DNA from 2 places in the Variovorax sp. Soil_C_39 genome. Region 1 is predicted to be linked to the other one. Evidence: predicted binding sites of a transcription regulator. Region 1 holds the regulator's gene; the other holds the start of a gene.
What was found. Region 1 encodes NrdR, which represses ribonucleotide reductase genes. Its sites were predicted from a motif close to CACNANATNTNGTG; they were not measured.

Region 1 (3,389 bases):
GATCCCGAGATCTGGGCCGCCATCCAGGCCGAGACCGCGCGCCAAGAACACCACATCGAGCTGATCGCAAGCGAGAACTACGCTTCGCCGGCCGTCATGGCCGCCCAGGGCTCGCAGCTCACCAACAAATACGCCGAAGGCTACCCGGGCAAGCGCTACTACGGCGGCTGCGAGCACGTCGACGTGGCCGAGCAACTGGCCATCGACCGCATCAAGCAGATCTTCGGTGCCGACGCCGCCAACGTGCAGCCGCATTGCGGCGCCTCGGCCAACGAGGCCGTGATGCTCGCCTTCCTGAAGCCCGGCGACACCATCATGGGCATGAGCCTGGCCGAAGGCGGCCACCTCACCCACGGCATGCCGCTGAACATGAGCGGCAAGTGGTTCAACGTGGTGAGCTACGGCCTGAACGACAAGGAAGAAATCGACTACGACGCGATGGAGCGCAAGGCGCACGAGCACATGCCCAAGCTCATCATCGCGGGTGCCTCGGCCTATTCGCTGCGCATCGACTTCGAGCGCTTCGCGAAGGTGGCCAAGGACGTCGGCGCGATCTTCATGGTCGACATCGCCCACTATGCAGGCCTCGTGGCTGCGGGCGTGTACCCCAACCCGGTGCCCCATGCCGACGTGGTGACCTCCACCACCCACAAGAGCCTGCGCGGCCCGCGCGGCGGCATCATTTTGATGAAGGCGCAGCACGAAAAGGCCATCAACAGCGCCATCTTCCCCGGCCTGCAGGGCGGCCCGCTCATGCACGTGATCGCCGCCAAGGCGGTGGCGTTCAAGGAAGCGATGGCGCCGGAGTTCAAGGCGTACCAGCAGCAGGTGGTCACCAACGCGCGCATCGTGGCCGAAACGCTCACCGCGCGCGGCCTGCGCATCGTGAGCGGCCGCACCGAGAGCCACGTGATGCTCGTCGACCTGCGCGCCAAGGGCATCACCGGCAAGGAAGCCGAAGCCGTGCTGGGCGCCGCCCACATGACGATCAACAAGAACGCGATCCCCAACGACCCCGAGAAGCCGATGGTGACGAGCGGCGTGCGCATCGGCACCCCGGCCATGACCACGCGCGGCTTCAAGGACGAGGAGGCCCGCCTCACCGCGAACCTGGTGGCCGACGTGCTCGAGAACCCCCGCGACACCGCCCACATCGACGCGGTGCGTGCCAAGGTGCACGCGCTAACGAGCCGCTTCCCTGTCTACCGCTGAACGTCATCGGCAAGCGGTGGCCGCATGAAATGCCCTTTTTGCGGTCATCTGGAAACGCAGGTCGTCGAGACCCGCGTCTCGGAAGACGCCGACTTCGTCCGCAGGCGCCGCCAATGCAGTGCCTGCGACAAGCGCTTCACCACCTACGAGCGACCGGACGTCAACTTTCCGGTCGTCGTCAAGAAAGACGGCAGCCGCGCCGATTTCGATTCGTCCAAGGTGCGGGCCTCGATGATGCTCGCGCTGCGCAAGCGGCCGGTGAGCATCGAGCAGATCGACAACGCTCTCCTGCGCATCGAACAGAAGCTGCTCGCGAGCGGCCTGCGGGAAATCGACTCGACCAAGGTCGGCGAACTCGTGATGCGCGAACTCAAGAAGCTCGACAAGGTCGCCTACGTGCGATTTGCATCGGTGTACCGCAGCTTCGAGGACGTGGACGAGTTCAGGCAGCTGCTGCGGGATATCTGAGAGGCTGAGGCTGGCCCGCGGAGGGCGGTGCCAGCCCGCGTTGCCGCATCAGCGGTTCCAGCACGACTGCACCACATCGCTCGAGGCATCGGTGCTGTCGTTGGCCAGCTTCACGCCTTGTTGGTTGACGGTGAGCGTGCCGCATTCGTCGTTGGCCGAGACGCCCTGCGGAACGGCCCGCAGCGTGTAGGTGGTGGCGGTTCTGCCGTCGACATAGCCGATGCTGTAGCTCGCAGTGCCCGACGAAGGGGACTGTGCCAAGCCCGCAGGCAGGTCCACGTCAACGGGCGGATATCGGCCATTGGCCGACATGTAGCGTTCGGTCCATTGCGCCGCCTGCAGCAGTTGCTGCTTCGCATCGGCGCGCTTGGCGCGCAGCACGTAGCGTGAATAGCTCGGGTAGGCGATGGCCGCGACGATGGCGATCACCGCCACGACGATCATGAGTTCGATGAGGGTGAAACCCCGCGAGCAGGAGTTCGCAAGGATCCAATGCCTGGTCTTCTTGTTCATGGGCAGATCCACGCTCATCAATATGACGAGAACAGGCTGCGCCAGCCGAAGCGGCGTACTGCGTCTGGCCGCTTCACGTCCGTGCAATCTCCTGCTGCGTTGCAGATCACGTCCGCGTTCTTCCCGTCGCCGGGCGGCATGAAGCTGAGATCGTCCCGACCCGAGTAGTTTCGGTACCCGAGATAGAGGCCAGCCGCAGCAGAATCGGCATAGACGATGCCGTCAGGCGCCGAGCCACTGAAGAAGTCGATCAGTAAGGTCCAGCCGTCGTCAGGGGTGCCAGGCGTGCAATCGACGCGGTCAGCAGCAGTGCCTGGGATCGTTGTGGAGAACAATCCAACGCTGTTGCTCAGCACGTCGCCCGGATAGACGATCCGCTCCTTGCTGGTTGGCAATTCGAGATACCAGCCGCGCTTGCCGCTTTCTTCCCGATAGCGCACGCTGTTGTTTGAAACGGTGCGGAACTCGGTGCCGAACCTAGCCTCCCCCGCTTCAGTGCTCAGATCCGTGACCGTCTCGGTGTCGATGGTCTGTTGCACAAGGTCGGTCAGCGCCACAGTATCTGAAGCCGCGCCCGCCCGATCCCATATGCCGTAGAGATATTGAGCGCTGATCGTGCTTTCATCGCCCTCGGCAAACAGTTGACCCGTGCCGAATACCACCATGTAGCCGCCCATAGGATGGTCGACGACCATTGGTGCGGCTGTGATCGGTTGCGTGACGCCAGCTGCGAACAGCGGCAACTTTTTGGGGCCCGAGGCGGTCGCACTCGACTCCATCGCTTTCCAGCTGCTGCTCTCGGCCCCGCTGAGATCGAACTTCCAGAGATTGCCGAGCAGGTCACCTGCATAGACAAGGTCGATCTTGCCATCGCCATTGCGGTCCATCGGCCGCGGAGCGGACAGGCCGTTGGCGGCGCCCGCTACCTGACTGGCCGGCGCTGGAATCTTGAGGATCGATTTGTCTCCGTCGAGGTACTGAATCCAGAGAATCGCTTTCTCGTTCTTGCTGTTGTAGCCGTTGCCCAGGATCAAAGCTCTGCGGCCATTGTTCAATGATGCGACCTGCACTGCTCGTCGCGAGAAGGAGTCGAGCGCGGGTTGCTGGAACTGATAGCCCAAATCGTCGTCCGCGAGGACCGTTGTATCGGCAAGAACGACGCCGGTCGCATTGCGCTCCAGAACATTCTCCGGATT
Region 2 (3,389 bases), on a different contig from region 1:
GCCGGGCGCTTCCGCCAGGACCTGTTCTACCGGCTCAATGTCATCGAGATCGCCGTGCCCGCGCTGCGCGAACGGCGCGAAGACCTGCCGGCGCTGTGCAAGGCGCTGCTCGCGCGCATCGCGCACGACGGCGGGCTGCCGGTGCCGCACCTCTCGGACGAACTGCTGCGCCGGCTCGCGCAGCATCCGCTTGCGGGCAACGTGCGCGAACTCGAGAACCTGCTGCACCGGGCGGTGGCGCTCAACGACGGCGACGAGCTGCATCTCGACCTGATGGGGCCGGGCCATGCGCCGGCGGAGGCAGTCGCGGCCACACCTGCCACGCCTTCCGTGGCGGCGCCCGAACAACCCGACGAGCAGACGCGCCCTGCGCCGGCGCCAATCGCCCAGCCCCGGCCGGCGCCGCCGCCCCTGCCCTCCGACCTGCAGGCCTACCTCGACCAGCAGGAGCGCGAAATCCTCGTGCGTGCGCTGCACGAGAGCGGCTTCAACCGCACCGCGGCGGCCGCACGGCTCGGCATGAGCCTGCGCCAGATCCGCTACCGCATCGCGCGGCTCGGCATCACCACGCCGAGCGGCGACGAAAGCGCCGCGAACCATGTCGACGACTGAAACGCAGGACGGCGCCGCCGCGCAGGAGCGGCTCTGGCAGGCCGGCTGGTACCGCTTCGCGCGGATGCTGCGCTCGCCGAACTTCGGGCCGCGGCCCGCGGGCGCGCAGACCGACCTCGTCGTGCTGCATTCGATCAGCCTACCGCCGGGCGAGTACGGCGGCGAGGCCGTGCAGCAGCTCTTTGCGAACCAGCTCGACTGGGACGCGCACCCGTATTTCCAGTCGATCCGCGGGCTCGAGGTGTCGTCGCATTTCTATGTGCGGCGCAACGGCGAGCTCTGGCAGTTCGTGAGCTGCGACGACCGCGCCTGGCACGCCGGCGTCTCGGCCTGGCGCGGGCGGGCCAACTGCAACGACGACTCGATCGGCATCGAGCTCGAAGGCCTCGAGGGCCAAGCGTTCGAAGAAGCCCAGTACGAAACGCTGGCCGGCCTCTGCGCCGCGATCGCACAGCAGTTTCCGATCGCGCACATCGCCGGCCACGAGCACATCGCGCCTGGCCGCAAACACGACCCGGGCGCGGGCTTCGACTGGCCGTTGTTGCGCGGTCGGCTCGGCTGGCCTGCAAAAATGTTCCCCGCGCAGGTGATGGGCCGCTAATTTTTTCAATCACGTCGCGCAACGCGATGCGCCCCGCGCGCCGCCGGATTGGGACAACATTGCAAACGCCGCATGCAGCAACCATGCGCCCTGCAAGCCCAAATCGGCCTGCAGGCCCCGTTCCACGCGGGTTGCGACACCATGAACCAATGTTCATGGGGCACAAATGGCCGTGTCACCGTGCGAGCCAAAAAACGACCCGCATGTATCCGATGGAAAACGCTACATCTAGTGGGTTGTAGCCCCCTCACACCCCAGATATAGTGTGTTCCGTCCAGCCACCTGCCCCGGCGCAATGCCCGGCCCAGGCGCTGCCACCCCACAAGAATTGCCAACCGAGAGGAAGCGAATGCAAACATCCCTGAACACCCCATCGACTCCGCGCGCCGTTCCTTCCACGCCGTCGCAGCAGCCGCAAGACACGGCCGGCTCGCCGACGAGCCAGAGCCTCGCGCACTACCAGATCATCCGCCGCAATGGCGCCGTGGTGCCGTTCGAGCCGAACAAGATCGCGATCGCGATGATGAAGGCCTTCCTGGCGGTGCACGGCACCCAGGGCGCGGCCTCGGCCAGCGTGCGCGAAACGGTGGACACGCTCACGCAGGGCGTGATCCGCGCCATGGTGCGCTCGCGCCCGGGCGGCGGCACCTTCCACATCGAGGACGTGCAGGACCAGGTCGAGCTCGGCCTGATGCGCGGCGGCCACCATGAGATCGCGCGGGCCTACGTGCTCTACCGCGAGCGCCGCACGCAAGAGCGCTCCAAGCAAGGCGAACAGGAAGCCCCCGCCGCACCGACGCTGCATGTGCTGGACAACGGCGAGCGCGTCGCGCTCGACCTGAACGAGCTCAAGGGCCTGATCGAATCGGCCTGCGAAAACCTGGGCGACAGCATCACCGCCCAGCCGATCGTCGCCGAGACGATGCGCAACCTGTACGACGGCGTGCCGCTCGACGAGGTCTACAAGGCCTCGATCCTGGCCGCCCGCACGCTGATCGAGAAGGACCCCGACTACACCTTCGCGACCGCCCGCCTGCTGCTGCACACGATCTTCAAGGAAATCATCGGCCGCGAAGTCATGCCCGCCGAGCGCGCGCAGACCTACGCCGACTACTTCCCGCAGTTCATCAAGAAGGGCGTCGAGAACGAACTGCTCGACGAGAAGCTGCTCCAGTACGACCTGCCCCGCCTGGGCGCGGCGCTCAAGGCCGAGCGCGACAACCAGTTCGACTACCTCGGCCTGCAGACCCTGTACGACCGCTACTTCCTGCACGTGCGCAAGTCGCGCATCGAGCTGCCGCAGGCCTTCTTCATGCGCGTGGCCATGGGCCTCTCGCTCGGCGAAATCGACCGCGAAGCGCGCGCCATCGAGTTCTACGAAGTGCTGTCGTCGTTCGACTTCATGTCGAGCACGCCCACCCTCTTCAATGCCGGCACGCTGCGCTCGCAGCTGTCGAGCTGCTACCTGACGACCGTGCCCGACGACCTCGACGGCATCTACGAGTCGATCAAGGAAAACGCCCTGCTCTCGAAGTTCGCGGGCGGCCTCGGCAACGACTGGACCCGCGTGCGCGCGCTCGGCAGCCACATCAAGGGCACCAACGGCGAATCGCAGGGCGTGGTTCCGTTCCTCAAGGTGGTGAACGACACGGCCGTGGCCGTGAACCAGGGCGGCAAGCGCAAGGGCGCGGTCTGCACGTACCTCGAAACCTGGCACCTCGACATCGAGGAGTTCCTGGAGCTGCGCAAGAACACCGGCGACGACCGCCGCCGCACGCACGACATGAACACCGCCAACTGGATTCCCGACCTGTTCATGCGCCGCGTGATGGAAAAGGGCTCCTGGACGCTGTTCTCGCCTTCCAACGTGCCCGACCTGCACGACCTGTTCGGTGCCGCTTTCGAGAAGGCATATGTCGCCTACGAAGAAAAGGCCGCCCGCGGCGAGATCAAGCCCTCGCGCACCATCCAGGCCTCGGACCTGTGGCGCAAGATGCTCACGATGCTGTTCGAGACCGGCCATCCCTGGATCACGTTCAAGGACGCCTGCAACGTGCGCTCGCCGCAGCAGCACGCCGGCGTGGTGCACTCGTCGAATCTGTGCACCGAGATCACGCTGAACACCAGCGACACCGAAACCGCGGTCTGCAACCTGGGTTCGGTGAACCTGCTGCAG

Region 2: the regulator NrdR is predicted to act here: its motif matches at 1,466-1,479, upstream of AC3A6J_RS19685 (ribonucleoside-diphosphate reductase subunit alpha).

The regions. Positions count from the first base shown of each region.
Region 1 is NZ_JBDGJQ010000007.1:61,419-64,807, forward strand. It holds gene glyA (serine hydroxymethyltransferase) at 1-1,212, shown strand, start outside; gene nrdR (transcriptional regulator NrdR) at 1,237-1,680, shown strand; gene AC3A6J_RS18650 (type IV pilin protein) at 1,729-2,193, opposite strand; gene AC3A6J_RS18655 (pilus assembly protein) at 2,211-3,389, opposite strand, start outside.
Region 2 is NZ_JBDGJQ010000008.1:5,429-8,817, forward strand. It holds gene AC3A6J_RS19675 (sigma-54-dependent transcriptional regulator) at 1-612, shown strand, start outside; gene ampD (1,6-anhydro-N-acetylmuramyl-L-alanine amidase AmpD) at 599-1,213, shown strand; gene AC3A6J_RS19685 (ribonucleoside-diphosphate reductase subunit alpha) at 1,563-3,389, shown strand, end outside.